DNA from 3 places in the Xenorhabdus budapestensis genome. Region 1 is predicted to be linked to each of the others. Evidence: riboswitches for the same ligand, from Rfam matches in the RefSeq annotation. Region 1 holds a riboswitch; each other region holds the start of a gene.

Region 1 (4,258 bases):
TATGCACTGGCATATGCTGACCGCTGCTCAGCCACAGCAGGACGTGGATAAGTTTGAAGCCAAGTCTCTGCAACAAGACAACATCTATCTCAGCTACGTACCACCGCGCTATCGTTCCAGCTACTTCAACCACATTTGGGGTGGCGGTTATGCTGCCGGTTATTATGCTTATCTGTGGACAGAAATGCTGGCAGATGATGCTTTTGCCTGGTTTACCGAACACGGAGGCCTGACGGCAGAGAATGGCCAACGTTTCCGCGATAAGGTGTTGTCACGTGGTAATAGTGAAGACTTGGAAAAACTGTATATCGACTGGCGCGGTAAGCCACCGAGTATTAAGCATATGCTGAAAAACCGAGGCCTAGAGGAACAAAAACAATAAGGTGTATTAAAGATTAAGAGTTACCCGTTTTGATATGGATATCGAATCCTTATACAAAACATAAGGTAACTCTCATGCTTTATACGGTCGCAGTAGGGGTAGCTGTTACCAGCTACCCCGCACAGATATGGACATGTTTTAAAAAGGATTAACTCATTGATCAATCAACATCACTGCTGACGACATAATGCAACCGCCTCCTCAATCAAACGGCGGGCAATCGTATCAGACGTAGGGATAAGGGGAAGCTGATCATAGCGATACCAATCTGCGCTAATAAGTTCGACAGGGTCATGCTCAATTTCACCGCTATCATAATCCGCCAGAAATCCCATCATCAATGAATTTGGGAAAGGCCACGGTTGAGAAGCGACATAACGCAAGTTACGGATTTTTATTCCACTCTCTTCCATCACCTCACGATGTACAGCTTCTTCCAGTGTTTCCCCCACTTCAACAAATCCGGCAAGTACCGTATGGATACCGTTACGATGGCGCTGATGCTGTGCCAGCAGAATGTGATCATCGCGACGAATGCCGACAATAATGCAAGGTGCAATTTGCGGATAATAATGTTCATCACAGCTCTGGCACAAACAAGCCCATTCATGCTGGCTCTGTTGCATTTTTTGTCCACAGTAACCGCAGTAATGATGAGAACGATAGAACTCAGCCAATTGGATTCCGCGTCCTGCCAGTTGAAATAACTTGGGATCTTGCTCTGCAATCCGACGAGGAGAAGACATATCTGCCTCCATCTTATGGCCTACCAGCCAAACAGTTTCCCCTAACCATTCACCGATAGCGTAAGCTACATAACCTTGCAATGACCACTGGTTGGCTGTTCCTAATGGCAATTCCCCTTGTGGTAGCCAAACTCTGTTTTCAAGGCTGACAATCCACCAGCCTCGTTCTATGCCTGTTAATTTTTTTTGCATTATCGGTTCCATCATTTGTTGCATCGGATGTTGTGTCATAGCCACATTGAAATATTAATTAAATGTTATTAAATCTTAGTGTAAGTACAGCATACTCCTCTTCATCGAATTCTGTCTGCAGTCTGTTATATTAATTACGTTTCTGAATGTTCATTTAATGCAGATAAAGTGTTTGATTTGCTTTCAATCAATAATATGCAGGTATCAATAGGTATCCTAAATTGAGGAATAACAACTATGTCACAACAGGTTGCCGTATTTGATTTGGATGACACCCTGATTTGTGGGGATTCCAGCCAGCTCTGGACTCATTATTTATGGGAAAAAGGCATCATTACTGACCCACGCTTTATAGAGGCAGACCAGAAAATGATATTGGATTACTGTGCAGGAAAACTGAATATGCAAGAGTATCTGGCGACCAACTTACAGGCACTCAGCCAAATTCCTCATGAGCAAATAGATATCTGGCTGACCGATTTCGTGGAAACCAAAATCAAACCTGTCTTCTATCCTGCCGCCAGAAAACAATTAGATATCTACCGCCATCAAAACATTCCTATTATCATCATTTCTGCCACCGTTTCTTTTGTAGTTAAGAAAATCGCTGCTGCATTTGGAGCACAAACAGCGATGGGGATTGATATGGTAATGAAAGATGGTTGTTATACCGGAGACATTCAGGGTATCCCTACCTTCCGGGAAGGAAAAGTTGCCCGTTTACAACAATGGCTGGCAGAGCAGAATTTATCGCCACAACATATCTATTTTTATACAGACTCTGCGAATGATTTACCGATGTGCCGATTTGCCACCAAAGTCTTTACCGTCAATCCAGATATACAATTGCGGGCAGCAGCAGAAGTTCATGGCTGGAAACAATTGAATTGGGCTTTATAGTCAAATAATTAACCCCAGGAAGTCAGTTTCACACGAAGAGTTCTGGTTTCAGCTTAGTGCTTTCTGGTTGCAGTTTTCAGAATCCCCTTTATACTCTGGGTGTTTTCTTGTCGGAGTGCCTAGCGTTCACCCTATCTCACGGTGGACACAGGCTGAGACCGTTTATTCGGGATCCGCAGAACCTGATCGGGCTAATACCCGCGAAGGGAACAAGAGTAATCACCCCGCTGATGTGTTCTTCTTGTTGTTGTACAGATAAATTGTTGTACAAACAAATCTGTCCGGATGACGTAATTCAGCAATCAACCATTACTCCCTGCGAGCTCCAGACAAGCAATTTTCTCAACTTAAGCCCTATCTGAGCGTCATGTTTTTTATTTGCGCAATGAGACAGGCGATAACACAGTCAGGAATTTGCTATGTCTAATGCTATTACTAACAACAGCGTTACCTCTACTGCTGACATTATCCCTGCAACCAATATCTCACCTAAAGCCCATCCAGCACGGCCACGTAAAGTCCAACGAGATGCAGCACAGGAATTTATCAGTTCGATTCAAGGTGTGACATTTCCCAATTCAAACCGTATTTATCTGGCAGGATCACGCGAAGATATTCGGGTTCCCATGCGGGAAATCCAGTTATCTCCCACACTGATTGGCGGAACGAAAGAGAATCCTCAATTTGAGGAAAACGAACCCGTGCCAGTCTATGACACTTCCGGCCCTTATGGCGATCCAGAAGCCATACTGAACGTACAAACGGGTTTGCAAAAGCTCCGTCAACCGTGGATTGAAGAGCGCAATGATGCTGAATCTGTCGCAAGCCTCAGTTCTGATTTTACTCAACAGCGCCTTGCAGATGCCGGACTGGATCACCTGCGCTTCAAACATCGTTCCCATCCATTAAAAGCCAAACAGGGCAGGCGCGTGACTCAATTGCACTATGCATGCCAGGGTATCATCACACCGGAAATGGAATTTATCGCACTGCGTGAAAATATGGGGCGTGAGCGTATCCGTGGTGAAATTCTGCTCCAACAACATACAGGGCAAAGTTTCGGCGCAAACTTACCGGATAACATCACACCGGAATTTGTTCGTCAGGAAGTGGCGGCCGGCCGTGCGATTATTCCTGCTAACATTAACCATCCAGAATCTGAACCGATGATTATCGGTCGTAATTTTCTGGTGAAAGTTAATGCCAATATCGGTAATTCCTCCGTCACTTCCTCTATCGAAGAAGAAGTCGAAAAATTGATTTGGTCTACCCGTTGGGGTGCTGACACGGTGATGGATCTCTCCACCGGACGCTACATCCACGAAACCCGTGAATGGATACTACGTAACAGTCCAGTACCCATCGGCACAGTTCCTATTTATCAGGCACTGGAAAAAGTCAATGGCATAGCGGAAAACCTGACATGGGAAACGTTCCGCGATACGTTACTGGAGCAGGCCGAACAAGGAGTGGATTATTTCACCATCCATGCAGGGGTGTTGCTGCGTTACGTTCCCATGACCGCCAAGCGCCTGACAGGCATTGTTTCCCGTGGTGGTTCAATTATGGCGAAATGGTGCCTTTCCCATCATCAGGAAAACTTTCTCTATACTCACTTTCGTGAAATTTGTGAAATCTGTGCGGCCTACGACGTTTCCCTCTCTTTGGGGGACGGATTGCGCCCCGGCTCCATTCAGGATGCTAATGATGAAGCTCAATTTGCCGAACTACATACCCTCGGTGAACTGACCAAAATCGCCTGGGAATATGATGTTCAGGTGATGATAGAAGGGCCGGGGCATATTCCGATGCAGTTAATTCGCCGCAATATGACAGAAGAACTGGAGCACTGCCACGAAGCGCCATTCTATACCTTGGGGCCACTGACAACTGATATCGCCCCGGGTTATGACCATTTCACCTCTGGTATTGGTGCTGCAATGATCGGTTGGTTCGGCTGTGCCATGCTGTGTTATGTCACTCCCAAAGAGCATCTCGGCCTGCCAAACAAAGAGGATGTGAAACAGGGGCTGATCAC
Region 2 (4,258 bases), 1.5 Mb from region 1:
GCCGCTATGCTCATAAAATTCCGTTTCTGGTGAAACTTAATCACAACGAAACATTGACCTATCCAGTTCAATATGACCAAACCTTGTATGCCAGCGTTGAGCAAGCGTTTAATATGGGGGCAGTTGCAGTTGGTGCCACGATTTATTACGGCTCTCCCGAATCGCGCCGTCAAATAGAAGAAATTTCTGCCGCTTTCGAACGAGCGCATGAATTAGGTATGGTAACTGTATTGTGGGCTTATTTACGCAATTCAGCTTTCAAAAAAGATGGCGTTGATTACCATACAAGTGCCGACTTAACTGGTCAGGCAAACCATCTGGCAGCTACTATCGGCGCAGATATCGTTAAACAAAAAATGGCAGAAACCAATGGCGGATATACTGCAATCAGTTTCGGACACACAGATAAACGTGTCTACACTGATTTGACAACAAATCACCCTATCGACTTGGTTCGCTATCAACTCGCCAACTGCTATATGGGACGTGCAGGCCTGATCAATTCTGGCGGAGCTTCCGGAGTGAATGATCTGAGTGATTCTGTCCGTACCGCAGTCATTAACAAACGTGCCGGAGGTATGGGACTGATCCTGGGACGCAAGGCATTTAAGAAATCAATGAAAGAAGGCGTTGCACTGATCCATTCTGTTCAGGATGTGTATCTCGACAAAAGCGTCACTATTGCCTGATAAAACCTACTTCATTTGTTGTGTTATTCACTGTATTAGAAATGGGGATATTATATCCCCATTTTCGAATCACAATACCACGACATTATGGTGATAATTCCTACTACTATTTCCTACCACCACTGATGAAAATGATGTACCGGCCCTATTCCTTTCCCTACATCTAGCGTATCTGCCTGCATTAGAGCATTCTGCAAATAGGCCTTTGCCACGGGTATTGTACTCTTCCAATCGGAATAACGCGGCCGCAGCGCTGCAAGGGCAGACGATAAAGTGCAACCTGTTCCATGTGTATGGCGTGTATTAATTCTGGGGGCTGTAAAACGCCATTCCCCTTCAGACGTAAACAGCCAATCTGGGCTTTCTCCATGCTTCAAATGCCCTCCTTTCAATAAAACGGCCTGACACCCCATCAATAACAGTTCACGTCCTTGTCGCAACATTTCATCTTCCGTTTCCGCAAGAGAGCATTTCAATAGCGTTGCGGCTTCGGGTAAATTTGGTGTAATCAAAGAAACGATTGGCAATAATAATTCCGTCATAGCTTTTACCGCTTCCTGCGATAATAAAGGATCACCACTCTTTGCCAGCATAACGGTATCTAACACGATATAAGGAACCGGATAACGGTGGAAAGCTTCTGAAACGACATGAACGTTAGCAGAATTAGATAACATTCCAATCTTAACACTATCTATTCTGACATCTGAAAGTACCGATTCAAGTTGAGCAGAAATAAAACTGGGTTCAATATTGTAAACTGTCTGCACTCCTGTTGTATTTTGCGCAACGAGAGCTGTTATTACAGTTGTTCCATATACGCCAAGGGCAGAAAATGTTTTTAGATCGGCTTGAATGCCGGCACCACCGCTAGGATCGGTTCCTGCAATAGTCAATGAATTAATTCTCATGATGGTAGTTCCTACCACCAGCCCAAGAAAAGCGGGTATCAAACAAGAGATACCAAGACTTCCCTACGCTGGCATTATCCAGATCAGGTAATACGGGTACTTCTCAGTTCATTTAAGAACGCCCCGAGCCAAAGTAAAAATCACTCTATTAGTATCCCAATAGAGTGATATTTGCAATGCGTTATCATTAATTAATGGAAAATATTAACGATAAATATATTCAGCCAGCCACCAACATACCAGCTAAAATAAATTTATTACTGCTTCTTACTATAAAGTAGTGACATTTGCAGCGGCTGGACCTTTAGGGCCATCCTGAATTTCAAACTCAACTTGTTGGCCTTCAGACAATGTTTTAAATCCATCTTTCATAATTGCAGAAAAATGTACAAATACATCTTTGCTGCCATCAGCTGGAGTAATAAAACCAAAACCTTTAGACTCATTGAACCACTTCACAGTACCAGTGATTTTTGCCATTTCAAAAATTTCCTTTGAATCACTTTATTCGCCGATTGGCATAAAAAGAAACAAACCAGTATTCGTTGCTGCTATTCATTAACAGAAACAGTACTTCGTTTACCCAGGTGTTTTTATCACATACTCTTTATATAATCGCAAGCCATTTTTTTCAGGTGCACGAGCTAACGCACATATTTTAAATTCTTAATATCTATTCCGATTTGATATTGATCGGAAGCATTTATATTACATAACCACATGAATTAACAGAAAAATAAAACATTAACTTAATGAAATCATTTTTACTTATTTAATATATAATTCTGTTTTTCACACCTATTAAGAGGTATTCTAGAGAGTTATAACTTTCAAAATAAATTGAATAAGCAACAAAATAATAGCTAATTTTATGTTAATGTTTGAAAGTAAAATATGATTACTCCAAATTTGATTAGTTTACGTTTTGTTTAACCTTTATTAAATATTGTTCAATCAAAACACTCATGCTTTAACTTTTGAGCTCTTGCTATTCTGGCAATATGTCAGATGATGACATAATTTTTATAGCACTAAAGTGACTGGGCTTTAAATAACAAATTGTCCAGATATCAACCTACAATAAATATCATTTCAGGATAACATTTATTTTATATGCAATTTTTGTAGGTAGGTTTTTTAACCAATTTTCTTTTACCGAAATAGCACTCTGCCATAACGATCTAATAAAATTGGATTCATTATAAAAATCAGCCGGGCATTATGCCCGGCTGGAAAAGTGTACGCATTTTCAGCAAGACAATTTATACTCTGACCTTATTTGATTTAGAAGATAAGTAACCTACCCATAATATTCCGATCCAAAACGGCATCAGAATAACTGATATACGTATATCAGGCATCATCAGAATAATAACAAGAATGAAAGCCAAGAAAATCAAACAGAGAAAATTACCAAATGGATACCAAAATGCCTGGAATTTTGTCTTAACACCTTCTGCATTTTTTGCAGCGCGAAATTTCAAGTGTGACATACAGATCATAATCCAATTAATCACCAGCGTTGTAACTACCAATGCCATCAAAAGCTCAAATGCTTTACCCGGCATAATATAGTTAATCAATACACCTATTGATGTAGCCAACGCCGACAATCCAATTGATAAAACAGGAACACTACGCTTGTTCACTTTAGTCAAAATACGCGGTGCATTACCTTGTTTCGCCAGGCCATACAGCATTCGACTATTACAATAAACGCCACTGTTATAAACAGATAACGCCGCAGTCAATACAACGATATTCAGGACATTTGCGACCCAAAAACTATTCAAATTATGGAAAATTAAAACAAATGGACTGCCTCCCTCCACAACATCTTTCCACGGATAGAGAGAAAGCAAAATGAACAACGAACCGATATAAAACAGCAGAATACGATAAACAACCTGATTAGTTGCCTTTGGAATATTAACTTCCGGGTTTTCAGCTTCTGCCGCAGTGATCCCGACAGTTTCCAAGCCACCAAATGAAAACATAATAACGGCCATTGCCATAATCAGGCCGACAGCGCCATTAGGCATAAAACCGCCCTGCTGCCATAAATTAGTTACACTGGCCTGTGGCCCTCCCGTGCCAGAAATGAGCAGATAAGAGCCAAAAAGGATCATCCCAATGATAGCTGCAACTTTGATCATAGAGAACCAGAACTCAGCTTCCCCATATAACCTGACATTAATCAAATTTACGGTATTAATCAGCACAAAGAATATTGCAGCAGAAACCCATGTTGGAATTTCAGGCCACCAATATTGGATATACATACCGACCGCAGTGAGTTCCGCCATCCCGACAAGTATAAACATTGCCCAATAATTCCAACCGGATAGAAAACCCGCAAAATTACCCCAATATTTATAAGCAAAGTGGCTAAACGAACCCGCTACAGGCTCTTCAACAACCATTTCACCTAATTGACGCATTATCAAAAATGCAATAAATCCACTAATGCCATACCCAAGAAGAACCGAAGGCCCAGCCATTTTTATCGTTTGAGCAATGCCCAAAAATAACCCTGTTCCTACTGAGCCACCGAGAGCAATAAGCTGGATATGCCTGTTCTTTAAACCACGCTTAAGCGTAGATTGTTCTATTTGTTCTATCATCTAGTCCTCTTTACGATGCTTGGAACCGGTTTAA
Region 3 (4,258 bases), 920 kb from region 1:
GGTGTAAGTAACATTTTCAAGTTTAATCATGGCGTCGACCCGGTAATCGTTCAAGAACACTAAATAAAATAAAACAGAGAAGCAGTAGCAGGAATGCAGTCACAGCACCATCTTGACTGCGATATGCCCCGATTTGCTGATAAAGGTAGAAAGGCAGTGTGCGGAAATTCTCGTCTCCAAATAATGCGACAACACCAAAATCCCCGATTGACAGCACGCTGGCAAAAGCCAGTGCCTGCGCTAATGGGATTCTCAGAGCTTTAAGCTCAATCCAGCGTAAACGGTGGATGCCCTGAATATTTAAAGAGCGGCATAGCGGATTATAGCGTTCAGCCAGATCACGCATTGGATTATCCAGCACTTTTAAAGCATAGGGAATTGCCATCAACGCATTGGTCAGGATAATCAGTTCATAAGGGGAATCCGGCAACCCAACAGTATTATTCAGCAGAATAAAAAAGCCTGTTGCAAGGACAATACCGGGCATAGCAAGAATTAATAATCCACTGCTTTCTATTGCTTGTCCCCAACGGGATAAATGACGCAGGCGTAACTCACGGCTGCTCCATAACAGCATCATAGTCAGTAAAACACATAAGAAACCAGCGCCCAGTGCGATAATTACGGATGTTGTGAAAGCCCACCACAAGGCGGGTTTACTGAGGACATCAAACACGGCACTGTTCAAACCATCTACAATGACGGCCAGTAAAGGAGGGAGCAAAAACAGCAATGCTGTGGTGATAAGCAATCCATCACATAGTTTTTTCAGCCATGAATCCTGTGGATTACGCCATTGTTGTTGATGACCATACCCCACCGAAAGAACTCCTTTGAGCTTTTGGCTCAGCAAAACCAGACCAAGACAGCAAAAGAGTTGGATCAGCGCGAGCAGAGCAGCCTGACCAAGATCGTAGTCATACTTAATAGCCTGATAAATAGCGAGTTCAATTGTAGTTGCAGAAGGGCCGCCTCCCAATGCGAGCACCGCGGCAAAACTGGCAAAACACAGCATGAAAATCAGCGCTGCGGTTGGCAAGATCTGACGGCGTAGATAAGGCCATTCGACAAAGCGAAAATGTTGCCATTCATTCATACCAAGCTGTGCTGCAAGTTGCCGTTGTTCTACTGCGATACCTTCCAGCGATTGGAGCAGTAATCGTGTTGCCATTGGCATATTAAAGAAAATATGCGCCAACAAAATACCTTGCAGGCCGTAAAGGGTAAAACGGTATTCAATTCCTATCCATTGGCAAAGATTAGCCAGCCAGCCAATACGCCCATAAACAGTCAGTATGCCAAACAGGGCGACTAAAACAGGAAGTACCAGCGTCATGGCGCATAGACGTAAAAAAAGCGTTCTGCCCGGAAAACGACGGCGATAGAGCGCTCTTGCCAGAAATATTGCAGGTGTGACTGAGAATAAAGCAGACAAAAACGCTTGCCAGAAAGTAAAACGAATGACATGCCACAGATAGCTGTCACTCAAAAATGCCTGCCAGTGGCTTTCAGGCGCATTAAACCAAAGTACCCCGAAAGCTGACAGGGCAATGAGAAGCAGCAGGCCGGAGGCAATCACCCCCGGCAGTAACCAACCTGCAATTAACGGCTTACAGCACTTTGCCATGTACGGATCCATTGTGTACGGTGTTTGGCTACATCTTCTGCGTTGAATTGCAGTGATTTCTCAGGCACAGGCAGTTGTTTGAAAACCTCAGGTAGAGGTACGTCAATCACGGGATACATCCACTGGGTGGTCGGAATAGCTTGCTGGAATGCGGGTGAAACCATGAATTGCATGAATCTTTGTGCCAGTTCAGGCTGTTTGCTGGAAGCCAACTGGGCGGCGACTTCAATTTGTAAATAGTGCCCCTCGTTGAATATAGCAGCGGCGTAATTATCTTTTTTCTCGGATACGATGTGATAGCCCGGTGATGTGGTATAGCTAAGCACCATATCCCCTTCACCTTTCAGGAATAACCCATAAGCCTCACTCCAGCCTTTGGTGACAGTCAGTGTTTTTTTGGCGATTTTCTGCCACTCCTGCGCAGCATTATTACCATAGATATCCTGCATCCAGAGTAAAAAACCTAACCCAGGAGTACTGGTACGTGGATCCTGATAAATAATCTTCCAATTCTGGTGGCTGTTAATAAGCTCTTCCATGCTTTTGGGGGGATTAGGCAAGGTATTTTTGTTGTAAATAAAGGCAAAATAACCGTAATCGTAAGGAATAAAGGTATTGTTATTCCATGTGACAGGCAGTTTTAACTTTGTTGTATCAACATGGCTGGGAGTGAATAATCCAGTCTGTTGGGCAGCTTGGATCAGGTTATTATCTAACCCCAGAACAACATCTGCCGATGCTTTTTTGCCTTCCATTCTTATACGGTTCAGCAAAGATACACCATCTTCCAGGGCGACGAGTTTCAATTCACAGTCACATTCCGCTTCAAAATCTTTTTTGATAACAGGGCCGGGGCCCCACTCAGAAGCGAATGAATCATAAGTATAAACGGTTAATGTGGGTTTTGCTTGTGCTGCTTGAGCAAAGGCACATGCAGAAATCGATAATGCACTTATCGCAATAAATCTCGCAATAAATCGGAAAAATAGATGCTTAAACACTTTGCTCTCCTGTAGTTATTAATAGTAGTTATTAACAGTAACTATTAGCACTCATAATTAAATGAGTTATTAGCAAATTGGCAAAGGATTTGAGAAAGTGCCAGATAAAATTACTATTTATATATCAATGAATAGCAACTCAAATCCCTACGCCGATATCAGCCGGATCAGGTTCTACGGGTTTGTTCTCAGCGATGTTGCCCGGCAACAATCGCACCCCGTTGAGATGACCGTATTGTAGAGACTTCAGTTGTAACTGCAAAGCCCCATCATAGAGGTTTACCGTTTGAGATGAGTGTGAAACAATTAACTATCTTTTCAAATTCGTTTTATCAAGAGGTAGTCTGGTGATCGATGATGATGGCTACCGCCCGAATGTAGGAATTGTAATTTGTAATCGTCAAGGGCAGGTTCTCTGGGCCCGCCGTTATGGGCAGCATTCCTGGCAGTTTCCTCAAGGGGGCATCAATCCGGGGGAATCACCAGAACAAGCGATGTATCGTGAGTTGTTCGAAGAAGTTGGTTTAAATCGCAAAGACGTACGGGTTCTCGCCTCCACCCGTAGCTGGTTGCGTTACAAATTACCCAAGCGTTTGGTGCGTTGGGATACAAAGCCCGTTTGTATCGGGCAAAAGCAACGCTGGTTTTTATTGCAGTTGCTTTGTAATGAAACAGATATTAATGTTCAGCGCAGTAGTACACCAGAGTTTGATGGATGGCGTTGGGTGAGTTATTGGTATCCTGTCAGGCAAGTTGTTTCGTTTAAACGAGATGTATACCGCCGTGTGATGAAAGAATTTTCTTCTATTGTGATGCCAACGCAGGAATCTACTTCACAATCCTATTCAACCTATATATATCGTCGTAGAAGAAGTTAGATAATTAATTTAGGTAATCGTTATGCTCATGCGCTTACGGGAAATTGTTGAAAAGGTTGCGATGGCAACAAATTTATCAGAAGCGCTTGAGTTATTAGTCAATGAAACCTGTTTAGCAATGAACACGGATGTTTGTTCTATTTATCTGGCAGACCATCAGCGTCGTTGCTATTACCTGATGGCTACTAAGGGGTTGGAAAAGCCGGGAAAACAGGGGATAAGCCTCTCCTTTGATGAAGGCGTTGTGGGGGAAGTCGGGCATTTGTCGGAATTAATCAACCTTGCCGATGTGCGTGACCATCCTAGTTTCAAATATATTCCTCAAGTAAAAGAAGAGAATCTGCGGGCCTTTTTAGGGGTTCCGATTATTTATCGTCGCCAATTGCAAGGGATTTTGGTTGTTCAACAGAATGAACGCCGATTATTTGATGAAAGTGAAGAATCCTTTATGGTGACACTTGCTATGCAATTGGCTGCGATCCTTGCTCAAGCGCAGACCCGGGAGCTGTTTGGTCAGTATCGCCAGACACGTATCAAGGCACTGGCGGTTTCCGATGGCATTGTCATGGCTCAGGGATGGCAGGATTGTTCTCAACCATCGCTCGAACAAATATTTGAAGCATCAACACTGAATTATCAAGCTGAACGTTCTCATTTAACCCGAGCCCTTGAACTGGCAACCGCAGAATGTCGTCGAATAAGTAAACGATTTACAGCCAGTTCACAGAAAGAAAGTGCTGCCATTTTTGATC

Evidence for each region. Region 1 has a riboswitch for thiamine pyrophosphate ahead of thiC (phosphomethylpyrimidine synthase ThiC). Riboswitches for the same ligand answer to the same signal wherever they lie in the genome.
Region 2: another riboswitch for thiamine pyrophosphate. It lies ahead of thiD (bifunctional hydroxymethylpyrimidine kinase/phosphomethylpyrimidine kinase); the one in region 1 lies ahead of thiC (phosphomethylpyrimidine synthase ThiC).
Region 3: another riboswitch for thiamine pyrophosphate. It lies ahead of thiB (thiamine ABC transporter substrate binding subunit); the one in region 1 lies ahead of thiC (phosphomethylpyrimidine synthase ThiC).

What each region holds. Positions count from the first base shown of each region.
Region 1 is NZ_CP072455.1:395,581-399,838, reverse strand. Features, by position in the region: gene dcp (peptidyl-dipeptidase Dcp) at 1-382, shown strand, start outside; gene nudC (NAD(+) diphosphatase) at 553-1,320, opposite strand; gene HGO23_RS01620 (HAD family hydrolase) at 1,558-2,220, shown strand; TPP riboswitch at 2,322-2,446, shown strand; gene thiC (phosphomethylpyrimidine synthase ThiC) at 2,640-4,258, shown strand, end outside.
Region 2 is NZ_CP072455.1:1,870,032-1,874,289, reverse strand. Features, by position in the region: gene fbaB (class I fructose-bisphosphate aldolase) at 1-689, shown strand, start outside; gene thiD (bifunctional hydroxymethylpyrimidine kinase/phosphomethylpyrimidine kinase) at 803-1,603, opposite strand; TPP riboswitch at 1,644-1,736, opposite strand; gene cspE (transcription antiterminator/RNA stability regulator CspE) at 1,871-2,080, opposite strand; gene HGO23_RS08520 (amino acid permease) at 2,863-4,224, opposite strand.
Region 3 is NZ_CP072455.1:3,842,001-3,846,258, reverse strand. Features, by position in the region: gene thiQ (thiamine ABC transporter ATP-binding protein ThiQ) at 1-30, opposite strand, end outside; gene thiP (thiamine/thiamine pyrophosphate ABC transporter permease ThiP) at 23-1,627, opposite strand; gene thiB (thiamine ABC transporter substrate binding subunit) at 1,603-2,628, opposite strand; TPP riboswitch at 2,755-2,859, opposite strand; gene rppH (RNA pyrophosphohydrolase) at 2,976-3,506, shown strand; gene ptsP (phosphoenolpyruvate--protein phosphotransferase) at 3,529-4,258, shown strand, end outside.